One region of the Virgibacillus byunsanensis genome, then DNA from elsewhere that is predicted to be linked to it. Evidence: predicted binding sites of a transcription regulator. Region 1 holds the regulator's gene; the other holds the start of a gene.

The links. The regulator CtsR, encoded in region 1, represses protease genes until heat stress. The targets are predictions, from matches to a motif close to ATGGTCAATAAAGGTCAAACA.
Region 2: the regulator CtsR is predicted to act here: its motif matches at 4,259-4,279, upstream of ACFQ3N_RS17055 (ATP-dependent Clp protease ATP-binding subunit).

Annotation. Positions count from the first base shown of each region.
Region 1 covers NZ_JBHTKJ010000014.1:7,854-15,801, forward strand. The annotation lists gene ACFQ3N_RS07205 (PIN/TRAM domain-containing protein) at 1-8, opposite strand, end outside; gene radA (DNA repair protein RadA) at 193-1,566, opposite strand; gene clpC (ATP-dependent protease ATP-binding subunit ClpC) at 1,798-4,227, opposite strand; gene ACFQ3N_RS07220 (protein arginine kinase) at 4,244-5,308, opposite strand; gene ACFQ3N_RS07225 (UvrB/UvrC motif-containing protein) at 5,305-5,847, opposite strand; gene ACFQ3N_RS07230 (CtsR family transcriptional regulator) at 5,865-6,332, opposite strand; gene ACFQ3N_RS07235 (MgtC/SapB family protein) at 6,559-7,257, opposite strand.
Region 2 covers NZ_JBHTKJ010000058.1:17,824-25,771, forward strand. The annotation lists gene ACFQ3N_RS17045 (SPFH domain-containing protein) at 1-402, opposite strand, end outside; gene ACFQ3N_RS17050 (ComEC/Rec2 family competence protein) at 481-1,362, opposite strand; gene ACFQ3N_RS17055 (ATP-dependent Clp protease ATP-binding subunit) at 2,076-4,211, opposite strand; gene ACFQ3N_RS17060 (Fe(3+) ABC transporter substrate-binding protein) at 4,498-5,580, shown strand; gene ACFQ3N_RS17065 (ABC transporter permease) at 5,719-7,359, shown strand; gene ACFQ3N_RS17070 (ABC transporter ATP-binding protein) at 7,361-7,948, shown strand, end outside.

The DNA of each region.
Region 1 (7,948 bases):
TTCAGCACCACCGTCACCTCCTAACCGTTATTATTACCTAATTTTATATAAAATAATCCAACTTATAATAATTTACCTCTATGATAACAAATAAATAATAGCACAATTGTAAAAATCAGTCAATTTGCAAATATAAAATTTTATCATAACCGTATATCAATGTCAATCTAATTTTACTAGAGTTTCTTCTATTTACCTTAAAACGCCAACTTCTAATGCTTCTTGAACTGTATTTACACCGATAACTTGAATGTTTTCTGGTATCATCCATCCATCTAAATTCTTTTTTGGACAAATAACGCGCTTAAATCCGAGTTTGGCAGCCTCCTGAACACGCTGGTCTATTCTAGAAACCCGTCTCACTTCTCCTGTTAACCCCACCTCCCCAATAAATATATCATCTGGTTTAGTAGGCTGATCTCGAAAGCTAGATACAATACTAACTGCAACAGCAAGGTCAATGGCGGGCTCATCAAGTTTCACACCACCTGCTACCTTAATATAGGCATCTTGGTTTTGTAGCATTAAGCCTACACGTTTTTCTAACACTGCCATTAGTAATGGCACACGATTATTATCAAACCCTGTTGCCATCCGGCGCGGATTACCAAAGCTTGACGGTGAAATTAATGCTTGAATCTCGACTAATACAGGTCTTGTACCCTCCATAGATGCTACAACCGTTGATCCAGCCGCACCATGTGAACGTTCTTCTAAAAATATTTCAGAAGGGTTTAACACTTCACGTAAACCTTCTTCTTTCATTTCAAATATACCCATTTCATTTGTACTTCCAAAACGATTTTTTACGCCACGCAAAATACGGAATGTATGATGTCTTTCTCCCTCGAAATAAAGGACTGCATCAACCATATGCTCAAGCAATCGTGGCCCTGCAATGGCACCTTCCTTCGTTACGTGCCCGACAATAAAAATGGGAATACCTTTTGTTTTAGCTATTTTCATTAGTTCACTTGTACATTCACGAACCTGCGATACACTACCTGGTGCACTAGTGACTTCTTCTCTGAAAATGGTTTGTATCGAATCAATGACCACAAAGGATGGTTTTAATTTTTCGATTTGATTTCCAATATCATACAAATTCGTTTCTGCTAATACGTATAATAAATCTGCTTTAACACCTAGTCGTTCTGCTCGTAGTTTTGTCTGTCTAGTAGACTCCTCACCAGAAATATATAGCACTGGTAACTGTTTTTCTGCTAGTTGAGATGATATCTGAAGTAACAGTGTTGATTTACCTATCCCGGGGTCTCCACCTATAAGTACTAATGAGCCTGGTACAATCCCACCACCAAGCACCCGATTAAATTCTTCCATCGAGGTTGTAACACGCGGTTCTTCTTGTGATTCAATCTCTGTTATTCTTTCAGGCTTACTAACTGTGTTCATGTCCCTTCCTAATGTATGCCTGCTTTTCACAGTAGATGATTCCAATTCCTCAACTAATGTGTTCCAGTTATTGCAACCCGGACATTTCCCCATCCATTTAGCAGATTCATATCCACAGTCTTGACAAACATACTTCGATTTACGTTTAGCCACCACTTACATCCCCTTATATCTATCCTATCTGTAAATTAATACGATTAACATAACGTAAACGTTACATCTTTTTATCAATTTATTAATATTTATACTATAATTCTGCCACAATCAGTATTGAAAACCACAGCTACTCATATTTTATCACTCGTTTAAAATGTGCATAGTAGGAAAAAAACTAGAAGGTTGATTCCTTCTAGCTTTTTTAACTATTTATTCTAAAGTTCACTTTTAGGGCAAAATAACATATTCACCTTTGTTATTTAACCCGATTTTTACTTTTTGACCTTTTGCAATTGTTTCCTTCAGTAATTCCTCTGATAATAAATCTTCAATATTCTTCTGTATTGACCTGCGGAGTGGTCTTGCTCCATACTCCGGATCAAATCCTTCATTGGCAATTTTTTCAATAGCTTTATCTGTTAAAGAGAAAACGATATCTTGTTCTTTCAAACGAGTTTTCAATTGCTCGACCATTAACGTCACTATATCTTTCATATGCTTTCTCTCTAATGAATGGAAGACAATCATTTCGTCAATACGATTTAAAAACTCAGGGCGAAATGCTTTTTTCATTTCATCAGTAACTTTTTTCTTCATATCTTTATATTCTTGACCTTCTTCACCAAGGCTGAAGCCAACATATTTGTTACGTTTTAACTCATTTGCCCCCACGTTGGAAGTCATAATTAGAACGGTGTTACGAAAATCGATAACACGACCTTTTGAATCCGTTAAGCGACCATCCTCAAGTACTTGCAGAAGAATGTTAAACACTTCTGGATGAGCCTTTTCCACTTCATCTAGTAATACAACAGAGTAAGGTTTTCTACGAACCTTTTCTGTAAGCTGTCCACCCTCTTCATACCCTACATAACCTGGAGGAGAACCTACTAAACGTGAAGTTGAATGTTTTTCCATGTACTCAGACATGTCAATACGAATCATTGCCTCTTCATCGGCAAACATCGTTTCAGCTAATGCACGCGCAAGCTCCGTTTTACCTACCCCTGTAGGTCCTAAGAAAATAAAGGAGCCAATTGGACGTTTAGGGTCCTTTAATCCAGCACGAGCTCTGCGTATTGCTTTTGAGACAGCATTAACCGATTCTTCCTGACCTATAACGCGTTTGTGCAACGTGTCTTCCATATTTAATAAACGTTCACTTTCGTCCTTAGTTAATCTAGAAACTGGTACACCAGTCCATATGGAAACAACATCGGCAATATCTTCAACTGTTACTTCTGAATCCTCTTGCCCTTGTTTTTCTTTCCATTTAGTTTTTGTTTCCTCTAATTCTTCACGTAACCTTTGTTCCGAATCACGTAATGAGGCTGCTTTTTCAAATGCCTGACTTTGTACAGCTGCATCCTTTTCTTTACGCACTTCTTCTAATTTCTGTTCTAATTCCTTTAGATTTGGCGGAATAGTGTAGGATTGCAAGCGAACCTTAGACCCAGCTTCATCAATAAGATCAATTGCTTTATCAGGTAAAAACCGATCAGTAATGTACCGGCTAGACAAGTTAGCTGCTGCTTCAATTGCTTCATCTGTAATTGTCACACGGTGATGTGCCTCGTAACGATCACGTAAGCCACCTAAAATTTTAATTGTTTCTTCAAGTGTTGGTTCATCGACTTGTATTGGCTGAAATCTTCGTTCTAATGCTGCATCTTTTTCAATATATTTACGATATTCATCCATCGTTGTTGCACCAATACACTGCAATTCTCCACGAGCTAGTGATGGTTTTAAAATATTTGATGCGTCAATAGCACCTTCAGCACCGCCTGCTCCAATTAGCGTGTGCAATTCATCAATAAACAAGATAATATTACCTGCTTGACGTATTTCTTCCATAACCTTTTTTAAACGATCCTCAAATTCACCACGATACTTCGTTCCCGCAACAACAGTACCCATATCAAGTGTCATAACACGCTTATCACGAAGAGTTTCGGGAATTTCATTGTCTATAATCTGTTGTGCTAATCCTTCAGCAACGGCTGTTTTACCAACCCCTGGTTCACCGATTAAAACCGGATTGTTTTTCGTACGTCTACTTAACACCTGAATTACCCGTTCAATTTCTTTACTGCGGCCAATAACAGGGTCAATATTTCCCTCTTTTGCAATTACCGTTAAATCTCTAGCGAGTGAGTCTAACGTTGGAGTATTAGCACTACTGGATGCCTGACCTCTGCCTTGACGACCTGCTTGAGATTCGTTACTGCCTAACAACTGCAATACTTGTTGTCTGGCTTTATTTAGGCTTACGCCGAGATTATTTAATACGCGAGCCGCAACACCTTCACCTTCACGGATTAAACCTAAAAGAATGTGTTCAGTACCTACGTATGAATGTCCAAGCTTTCTTGCCTCATCCTGTGATAACTCCACAACCTTTTTCGCGCGTGGTGTATAATGAATCGTTTGCATTGGCTGTTTACCAACACCGATTAACTTCTCTACTTCTTCTTGTATTTTTGACACTTCCAGGCCTAAGGACTGTAAAGCCTTTGCAGCTATACCATCACCTTCGCGAACAAGTCCTAAAAGAATATGTTCTGTGCCAATATTGTTATGACCCAGACGTACTGCCTCCTCTTGTGATAAGGCTAATACCTTTTGAGCTCTTTCTGTAAAACGTCCAAACATCATATAACTTTCCTCCTACTTATTTCTCTAATAATATACGTTCACGAATTAGTGAGGCGCGAAGTATATCTCGTTCATTTGCAGTTAATGTTTTCTTTGCATATTGCTGCAAGAATCCAGGCTGTGTAAGAACCATTAATTCATTAAGTATATTTCGTTGTACATTTTCTATAATACCCAAATCGATCCCAAGCCGTACATCTGAGAGACATTTTGCAGCTTCTTTTGACTCGATAATTCGACTGTACTCAAGAATACCATACGAACGATAGATCCGATCTTCCAACCTCGTGTTAGATTGTTCCACTAATCTATTTCTTGCATTTCTTTCATGTTCTATTAATTGTTGGACAACACTTTGCAAATCCTCAACAATATCCTGTTCTGATCTTCCAAGTGTGATTTGATTTGATATTTGAAAAATATTACCTACTGCCTCACTACCCTCACCATATATACCACGTACCACAAGCCCTAGTTGATTTATAGCGGGAATCATTCGATTAATTTGTTGGGTCAGCACCAATGCCGGTAAATGCATCATTACCGACGCACGCATTCCGGTACCTACGTTAGTTGGGCAGCTAGTTAAATATCCTCTCGTCTCATCAAATGCGTAATTAACTTTTTCCTCTAAAAAATCATCAAATTCAAATGACTTTTTTAGTGCTTTATTTAATTGAAACCCAGGAAAATAAAGCTGAATTCGAATATGATCTTCTTCATTTATCATGACAGATATCTTTTCATTCTCAGAAATAAGTGCTGCTGCAGCCTGCGCTTGATCCGCCAGATGAGGACTAATTAAATGTTTTTCCACTAACACCCGTTTCTCGATTGGGGTCAAATCACGAATAGCCACAAACCCAAAACTTTTATTATCCTGAAAAGACTTATCGTTATATTCTTTTTGAAAAAACTGATGAATCTCTTCCAAATCTTCTTGATTAGCTAGTATCGGGAATGACACTTGCGAAAAGTTTCGAGCTAAACGGATTCTACTACTTAAAACAATATCACTATCCGGGCCTTCTTCCCGCATCCAAGGACTAATTGCCTCATTCATAAAATGCTGTAGCGTCATGAATCATCACCACCTTTTCGCATTTCTGTTTCTAAGCCCCTAATTTTGTCACGAACTTTTGCAGCGTCCTCAAAATCTTCTTTTTCAATTAACGTTTGTAACTCTTTTTTATATGATTCCAATTGCTTTTTGGCATGTAAATTACCGCCTTTTCGCTTTGGAATTTTCCCATGATGTTTTGTATTCCCACTATGGACTCGGCGAAAAATGGGGTCCAGTCTCTCTGAGAATGCATGATAACATTCTGCACATCCAAATTTTCCAACCCGTTTAAATTCAGATAAGGTCATTTCACACTGCGGACATTGTAATTCTTTCGTCTGCTTAAATGTTGGATTACTATTCGCCCCTATGGATGATGAATCAAAATTAAACAAACCAGATAACAAGTTGTGAAGTGAATACCCTTCTTCAGGATATGTCATATACCCTTTTTCCTTTGCGCATACTTCACAGACGTGTACTTCTGTTTTATTCCCATTAATAACTTGTGTAAAGTGAAGTGTGGCAGGCCGCTTTTGGCATTCTTGGCATTCCATAACGACTTCCCCCTTTTTTACTTATTTAAATATTTCAATGTAGTTAACATAGATGTTAATATCCGTGCACGAACTTCATCCCGTAGAGGTAACTGAAAAGCTAACGTTTCCCTGCCTATTGCACTTACTATGAGCTTCGCTTCACGTTCAGTAATCAGCTCTTCTTCAAGAAGCCTCTCTAAAACATCAACAGCGGCCTGTTGGGTAATTTTTGGATTTATCATTTCAATAATTTCATCAATTAGTTCTGCTTTCTCCTGATACATAATACGAATAATCCGAATATATCCTCCACCACCACGTTTACTCTCTACTATATATCCTTTTTCCACAGTAAAGCGTGTATTAATCACGTAATTAATTTGCGATGGTACACAGTGAAATTGATCCGCGATTTCACTTCGTTTAATTTCTATTACATTGTGACCAGCTGTTTGCAAAACCTTTTTTAAATACTGTTCAATAACATCTGACACATTACCCACGAGCCCACCTCCTTTTTACCTTTATGAGCTAACCAACTATTTATAATATGCTTTTGACTTTGACTATCTTTGACTATATTTTTAATTATACGCAAAAATAAGTGAGATGCAACTAATAGTCTTTACCTATTGTAGACAAAGCTTATAAAAACAAAACACTCAAAAAAGCAGTAACCCAAAAACCTTACAGTGTGATAATCGTGTAAGGTTTTCTGGGGAGATGTAATTATTTTTTCTCAATTACGTTTTTAATTTGATTAATATTTGATAATTCCTCAAATAATCGGATTCGATCGAGCGAGGGGTCATGGTCAATTTTTATAAATATGTTTCTTAGATTATCTTCTTCCTTTTCAATTTCAACTTGTTTAATATTTAAATCGAACATCTCAAAAACAGAGACAATTTTATTTACTTGTAATCCAGGCAACGCGATAATCTCAATTAAATGTGAAGAACGACCCTTTGTAAATATTTTTTCAAAGTTGTTTAGAAACACTAAGCTAAGCAATATGATAAAGGTGGTAAATACTGCAGGAGCATACATCCCTGCTCCGACAACAAGGCCTAAACCAGCAACTGTCCAGATAGATGCTGCTGTGGTTAAACCGCGAATTGTCATTCCGTTTACGATAATTGTTCCAGCTCCTAAAAAGCCAATACCACTTATAACGTAAGAAGGAATTCTTGCAGGATCAAAACGAACGTGATCATATTTATCTATGAATGCCTCAAATCCATATAACGAAAGTAGCATCATTAAACATGCTCCAACACCAACTAATATATGTGTACGAAAACCAGCAGAGTGGTTCTTTAACTCTCGTTCAAAACCAATTAAGCCAGATAATAGTAACGCTATTAACACACGTACCATTATTATAAGAAAGTGTTCACCAAGAATTTGATCAACCAATTCACTCATCCTTCTCCCTCCCCATCTAATTTATATATATCCTTTTATTTTATATGAAATTACAATAAATATATAGTGAGAAAATTTAAGAAACTTTTTTAGCCTTATAAAGGGATATTACAGCATACTATAGAATGATTAGTACCAAAGGCTGTTTTATGCACGCATTGTTGCTTTTTCATCTTTATAGTTGATATAAATTTCGGCGTAACTTGAGATGATGGTTGATTTTCGCTGTAGGAGTTGACTCCTAGAAAGTGCATACGCATTTTCCTCGTGCAATGTGTTGCTTTCGTAGCCTTCCTAGTCCTGTGGGAACAGCGCATGTCCGAATTCCCCGGGTAGTGCGCCTGCGTTTTCTAGGCAGAATAGAAAAGAAAACTTTGCTATTCTGCATAAGTGCAACTAAGGCATAAGTGTTATTATTCGAATTTCACTTTGAAGAAGCCAGTCAAAATCAGGTGATTGCCGAATTGTAAGCCTTCCAAAATACAGATAGTGAATTTGCAAACGCGATTGAAGCCTGATTTTAAATTAGACTTATCCTCCCCAATGGCCACATGCACCATGGTGGAATTATGATGTTGAAAATAATAAATGTGGTGCAGTTACTAAAATCAAAAATTAGAAAACTTGGCTTATCACCAAGCCTTAGTTGCATTTATGCAGATAAGAAAGATTTATACTTTCTTATCTGCCA
Region 2 (7,948 bases), on a different contig from region 1:
ATAACGGTCAACATCAAATACTGCTTTAGCAGAATCCACTACCTTAAATACAATGACAGCAGCAATCTCAATTGGATTTCCATTAACATCATTTACTTTTAATCGTTTACTGTTAAAATTTCGTACTCGAAGCGAAATGGTTCGTCTGATTGAAAAAGGAACAGTTATTACAATTCCTTCTTGACGGATACTACCCATATATTTACCCATAAAAATAACTACGATAGACTGATTTGGTTGAATAATCGTTATTCCACTACCTAAAGTGATAGCAATAATCAGAGCTATTCCACCTAATACGAACTCTTGATGAATGAAGCCAAATACTGTTCCAGCCAACAGAATTGCCATCACAAAAATGCCTAAGAACCCATTCATAACCCATGCTTCTTTTTCCCGCATGTATCCACACACCTTCTCCTATGTGATATCATTTCATAACTATATCAATATGATATCACTATTGTTTGAATTTGTAACTTACTCTGTGATTTCAAATAACCCATCGATCGGTGTTTTTTCCGGCATAATTAGATAATCATGACCATCAGTAGTCATCACTAGGTTTCCAAATACTGCCGTAGAATAAACATCTGCATTTATTCGATTTAGATTACCAATAACTCTTTCAACTGGATGACCATAATCATTTTTCTTACTATAGGTTAGAATTGCAGTTTTAGGTTTTACATGCTCCAAAAAGGAAAAGGAGGTACTTGTCTTTGAACCGTGGTGAGCAACCTTTATAAACTCTGCTTCTACATTATGATTCTGTAAAATTTTCACTTCTTGTTTCGTCTCTACATCACTCATCAATAAGAAATCAATATCTTTATGTGTTAATTTCATCGCAATGGAAGATTGATTATTATTTTTTGCACCGCTATACGTGTTTAATATGCGTATTTCTATTGTTGGATCTAAGTTAATTTGCTCATTTTGCCTTGCTATTCTAATCGGAATATCTTGTTTGCGTATTTGATTTATATATCTTGCATATGTCATTGTCGAATGAAGTTTCCCAGAATCAATTACTTCTACGACTTCAATCGACTTCATTACATCTATTAACCCCCCAATATGATCTATATCTGGATGTGTCGCAATAAGCAAGTCAATTTTGTCGACATTTTGTTGTTTTAAGTATGTTACAACATCCTTACCTGCTTTAGGAGGACCACCATCGATTAATATGTTTTTATCCTCAGGCGTTTTTATTAACATACTATCTCCTTGACCCACATCGATAAAATGAACCTCCATATTTTGATATGGATAAGCATATACAGGTTGAGTTATTCCGACAAATGGAATAAAAAATATAAGTAAGATAACCATAACTATCCCAATATTTCTTTGCATATACAGCATCCTTTAACTAGAGGTTTTATGTTTTATTAGTTTTCCACGGATACGGGATAAGTATTTATATTAGAAGGACGAAATATCATAAGCTTGATGTATAGTGTTACGTTAAATGAATAGCTTTTTCAATCAACAGGCTCGAATTTCGATCAACAGGCATGATAAATGATCAACAGCTATAATTTTCGATCAAGAGAGTTAAAAATCGATCAAGCTACTAGCAGAATCGATCATGAGTAGTCCATTTTCGATCAACAGCTTAGAATTTCGATCAACAGCTTAGAATTTCGATCAACAGGCATGATAAATGATCAACAGCTATAATTTTCGATCAACAGAGCTAAAAATCGATCAAGCTACTAGCACAATCGATCATGAGTAGTCCGTTTTCGATCAACAGCTTAGAATTTCGATCAACAGGCATGATAAATGATCAACAGCTGTAATTTTCGATCAAGAGAGCTAAAAATCGATCAAGCTACTAGCAGAATCGATCATGAGTAGTCCATTTTCGATCAACAGCTTAGAATTTCGATCAACAGGCATGATAAATGATCAACAGCTATAATTTTCGATCAAGAGAGTTAAAAATCGATCAAGTTACTAGCAGAATCGATCATGAGTAGTCCATTTTCGATCAACAGCTTAGAATTTCGATCAACACCAAAAAAAGAGCCACTGACAGAGTCAGTGGCTCTTCACTACATAATTTATCCTTTTTTCGTTACTGCAATTTCCTGATTGATTACCTCAACCATTACCTGATTAATCGTCTCATCTTCTAAAATCAAATCTGTTAACTGGTCATCAATTTTATCTTGAATAACGCGACGTAAAGGTCTTGCACCAAAGCGGCGGTCAAAGCCAAGTCTAACTAATTCTTGTTTTGCTTCATCCGTAATCGTAATCTCAATATTGTTTTCTTCTATTGTTTCTTCTAGGTCTTCTAGCATTAAATCAACGATTTTTAATAAGTTGTCTTCTTCAAGCTCATTAAATTGGATCATCGCATCAAAGCGGTTTAGGAATTCTGGTTTAAAGTAGTTACTTAGGATATCTAATGTGGTTACTGATTCATGTTGGGCGTTATTAAAACCAACGTTGACTTGTTTTTCACCAGTACCGGCATTACTTGTCATAATTATGACTGTTTCTTTAAAACTTACCTTACGACCGTGTGAATCTGTTAAGTGTCCATCCTCCATAATTTGCAGGAACATGTTTTGCACGTCTGGATGTGCTTTTTCAATTTCATCAAGCAAAATAATGGAATATGGATTACGACGGACACGTTCGGTTAGTTGTCCAGCCTCTTCATGGCCTACATAACCTGGAGGTGAACCGATAATTTTTGACACGGCGTGTTTTTCCATATATTCACTCATATCTAATCGAACCAATGATTCACGTGAGCCGAATAATTCTTCTGCTAGTGCTTTGGTCAATTCTGTTTTACCGACACCAGTTGGTCCAACAAATAAGAACGAACCTATTGGGCGGTATTTTGATTTAAGTCCTGCACGACTTCGGCGAATCGCTTTTGCTACTTTTTGAACTGCCTGTTCTTGACCAATAACCTTATCACCAAGGCTTTTAGCGATATTTTTCATTTTTTCTTGTTCATCGGCTTGCAATTTTGTTACTGGTATTCCCGTTTTTTCTTCAACAATCAATTGAATATCAGAAATAGCTACATCAATAACCTGTTCTTCATTTTTGGCTTTTTCTAATTGCTTTTGCAGCTGAATTTCTTGATATCGTAGGTTTGCTGCACGTTCATAATCTTCTTTATCAGCTGCTTGTTCTTTTTCTTTAATGATCTCATCTAGACGTTGTCCGATTGAATTAGAATCTTTTTCTGCGTTTGCTAGATTTAATCGCGAGCCAACTTCATCCATTAAATCTATTGCTTTGTCTGGAAGGAAGCGGTCTTGAATATAGCGTTGTGATAACGTTACGAAAGCGCGAATTACGTCTTCAGGAAAGCGCACATCATGAAACTGTTCATACCGATCTTTAATTCCATTTAATATTTGTACTGCTTCTTCTGCTGATGGTTCTTTGACTATAATAGGTTGAAAGCGTCGTTCTAGTGCTGCATCTTTTTCAATTTTACGGTATTCCTTTAATGTTGTTGCACCGATTAATTGCATTTCACCACGTGCTAGTGCAGGTTTTAAAATATTCCCTGCATCCATTTGTGAGCTTTCTGCGGTTCCGGCACCTACTAACAAGTGAATTTCATCCACAAACAGAATCACATCTTTACGATTTTGTAATTCTTGAATTAACTGCTTCATGCGTTCCTCAAATTGACCTCTAACTCCAGTGTTTGCTACCAATGAGGCCACATCCAACAGATATATTTCCTTGTTCATCAGTTTTGCTGGCACATTACCTTCTGTAATTCTTACAGCCAGCCCTTCAGCAATAGCAGTTTTACCTACACCAGGTTCACCGATTAATACTGGGTTATTTTTGTTTCTTCTATTTAACGTTTCAATAACACGTTTCACTTCATTGTCCCGACCAATAACCGGATCAATTATTCCTGCTCTTGCTGCGTGTGTTACATTCTTGCCTAGTTGATCTAATAGACCATTTCCTTGATTTGATTTTGTCTGTGTTTTTGTTCCTGTGTGACTTGCTCCATTTCCATTATAAAAATGATTAGAAAATGCATCCTCATTTTGAAATGAATCGGAGAAGAAGTCATTCGTATTCATCATTTTTCCTTGTATTTCCTGAAAACAGGAATTGCAAAGATGCATGTGTATCTTTTCATTATTCATTTGCATTGCAACATTAATATTAGCTGGATTTACACCACATTTTTGACATTGCATTTTCCATTCCTCCTTAAAATAATTGCCTGTAATTATATTTAATTTTGACTTTGACTATATTTGACCTTTGATCATTATTATACTCTGACCTATTTTGACTTTCAAGTATTTTGATCTGTTAAATTCATATTTTTTACCTTTTGATGAATACTAATTTAGACATAACTTCTATAATAAAAATTATTAGTTTTCACAAAGCTATTGACTTTTAGATATATTCCATTAGAATAAGTATTGAAATTGATATTCATTATCAATTAGATTCTACATAAGAAGGGTGATTACTATGAAAAATAATTTTTATCTTTTAGTATTTATTACTATTATTTCTGCATTTACGTTAGCTGCGTGTGGTGGAGGGGATAATGGCGAAAATGATACTGAAAATGAGAACAATACTGCTGACATTGAAGATAACGGTGAAATTAATTTGTATACAGGGCGTCATTATGAAACAGATGATAACTTATACGAAGCATTCACAGAAGAAACTGGAATTGAAGTTAATGTCATTAAGGGTAAGGATGATGAATTAATTGCTCGTTTGGTTCGTGAAGGTAAAGCTTCTGAGGCAGATTTATTTATTACAGCGGACGCTGGACGACTACACCGTGCTAAGGATGAAGAATTATTACAAGAAGTTACTAGTGATACACTTCAAGAAAATATACCTAGCAAATATCGCGATGATAAAAACACTTGGTTTGGATTAACAAAGCGAGCTCGTATTATTGCCTATCATAAAGACCGTGTAAGTTTAGAAGACTTACAAACTTATCAGGATTTAACAAAAGATACTTTTCAGGATAAAGTTCTCATACGTTCTTCATCCAATATTTATAACCAATCCTTACTTGCATCTCTAATCGCAATTGATGGCGAGGATGCAGCTAAAGAATGGGCAACAGGTATTGTAGACAACATGGCTCGTGATCCTAAGGGTGGAGATCGTGATCAAGCTATCGCTATTGCTGCTGGAGAAGGTGATGTAGCAGTAATGAATACGTACTACCTGGGTCAAATGCTAAATGCAGAAGATGAGGAACAAGTAAAAGCAGCGGAACAATTGGATATTCTATTCCCTAACCAGGATTCAACTGGTACACATGTTAATATTAGTGGAATTGGTTTAACAGCAAGCAGTAAAAATACGGAAAATGCTATTAAATTTATGGAATTCTTAACAACTGAAAGTGCTCAAGAACAGTTTGCTGAAACAAATTATGAATATCCTGTAAACCCTAATGTTGAACCAGCAGAGTTACTTAAGTCATGGGGTGAATTTAAAGAACAAGACATTAACCTGACAAAGCTGGGCGATAACAATGAACAGGCCATTAAAATAATGAATGAAATTGGTTGGAAATAAGAGATTCTTTCTAACTTGCTGCATTGTGATAACAAGCAATGCAGCATTTTTGTATATACAATACCAATGAGAACTGTTATCATTAATGGGGATATCTTTATCAGTTTCACCTAAGATTAATCAAGGGAAGTGTCATTCTTGAAGTTCTATCGAAAGCTGTCTAGTTATTTAAATATTTGGACCCTCGGAAGTCTATTCATTGTAATACTTATCCTACTACCCAACATTTCTATTCTTTTTAATTTTTTCACAGAAGAAACTTCGAATTGGCAGCATATTAAGGAATTTATACTTCCAAATTTATTAAAAAACACTACTATTATTATTATATTTACAGGTATACTCACAATTCTAATTGGCACAAGTCTCGCTTGGCTCATATCTGCTTTTGACTTTCCACTTAAACGGTTTTTTAAGTGGGGATTAATTTTACCATTAGCTATCCCGCCTTATATTGCAGCATATACCTACAATGGAATGTTGAATTATACGGGTGTTATCCAAACTACGTTGAGAAACAACTATAACGTGACTGTGAGCCAATCCTATTTTGATATCATGACATTACCTGGTGCCATCTTTATTTTTACATTATTTCTATATCCATATGTATATATGATCACGCGTACTTTTTTATCAAATCAATCCGCATCCTTAATCGAGAATGCGCGATTACTTGGAAGGAATTCATTTGAAATTTTCTTTAAGGTAGTCCTGCCGATATCCCGTGGAGCAATTGTTGGAGGCGTTAGTCTTGTACTACTGGAAGTTTTAAATGATTATGGTGTTGTGCAATACTTTGGAATTCCAACGTTCAGCACCGCAATTTTTCAAACGTGGTTTGGGATGGGGGACTTGAATGCAGCAATTAAACTCTCTGCTACACTTATGTTTATCGTATTTTCAATTCTCATAATTGAAAAGTTCCTACGAGGAAGAAAAAGGTATAGCTATTCTTCACCAAAAGTTAGACCGCTTACTCCTATACAATTACGAGGGTGGCGTGGATGGATTGCTTTTGGTTATAGTCTGCTTATATTTGGTCTAGGATTTCTAATACCACTAATTCAGTTACTAGATTGGGTACTATTAACCTATGAAAAAATTGCTGACCCTGTATTTACTTCACTCATATTCAACTCCCTATTAGTAGCGATCGTCGGTGCGTCAATGATCACTGTATTTGCGATTATCATTGCTAATTTCGCACGAATTCACCAAAGCGTTCTATCCAGAGCTTCTGCGCAAATAACAATATTAGGTTACTCCATACCTGGTGCTGTTATTGCTGTTGGTATTATTACCGTATTTATAGCAACGGATAATATTCTCTTTGGGTTTTATGAATTTATCGGTATGGATCCGATGCTATACTTAAGTACCAGCCTGTTCATGTTAATATCTGCTTATGTCATCCGATTCTTGGCAGTCGGATTCAATGCAATTGAGGCTGGGTTTGATAAAATAGGAAATAAATATACAGAAGCATCACGCACGCTTGGTATGGGAATGACAAAAACATTTTTTAAAGTTGATGTTCGTTTGATAAAAGGAGCCATTTTAAGTGGATTTATTTTATCATTTATTGAGATACTAAAAGAACTACCACTTACATTAATTCTAAGACCGTTTAATTTCGATACACTCTCAACAAAAGCCTTTCAGTATGCAAGTGATGAACAAATTCATGAAGCGTCTTTAGCATCCATTATTATCATTATCATCAGTGCTATTGCCATCTTTATTTTCTATCATGCTTTAGAAAAGGAGCCAAAATAATATGTTTCTACAAATTAAAGATTTAGCTTTTTGTTATTATAGAAGTAAAGACTATGCGATTAAAAACTTCAACCTTGAGATCGAACAGGGAGAGATTATATCTATTCTTGGTGAAAGCGGAAGCGGAAAAAGTACTGTCCTTCGATTGTTGTCCGGACTGGAAACCCCTACAAGCGGAATCATTCGAATAAATAACCAGATTATGACAGATGACAGACACTTTGTGTTACCGGAAAAACGCGGAATTGGTATGGTATTTCAAGACTACGCGCTCTTCCCACATATGACCGTTGCAGAGAATATTCAATTTGGTTTAAAAAAACAAACTAAAAGAGATAAGCAACAGCGTGTGGATGAGGTTCTTGACCTTGTTAATATGGCGAAATTGAAAAAACGCTACCCGCACGAACTTAGTGGTGGCCAACAACAACGTGTAGCTTTAGCGCGAACGCTTGCTCCAAAACCTTCCTTACTATTATTGGATGAACCGTTCAGCAACCTCGATGCTGATTTGCAAATAAAAATTAGAAATGAATTGAAAGAAATTATTAAGAAAACAGGAATCACCTCCATCTTTGTAACCCATGAC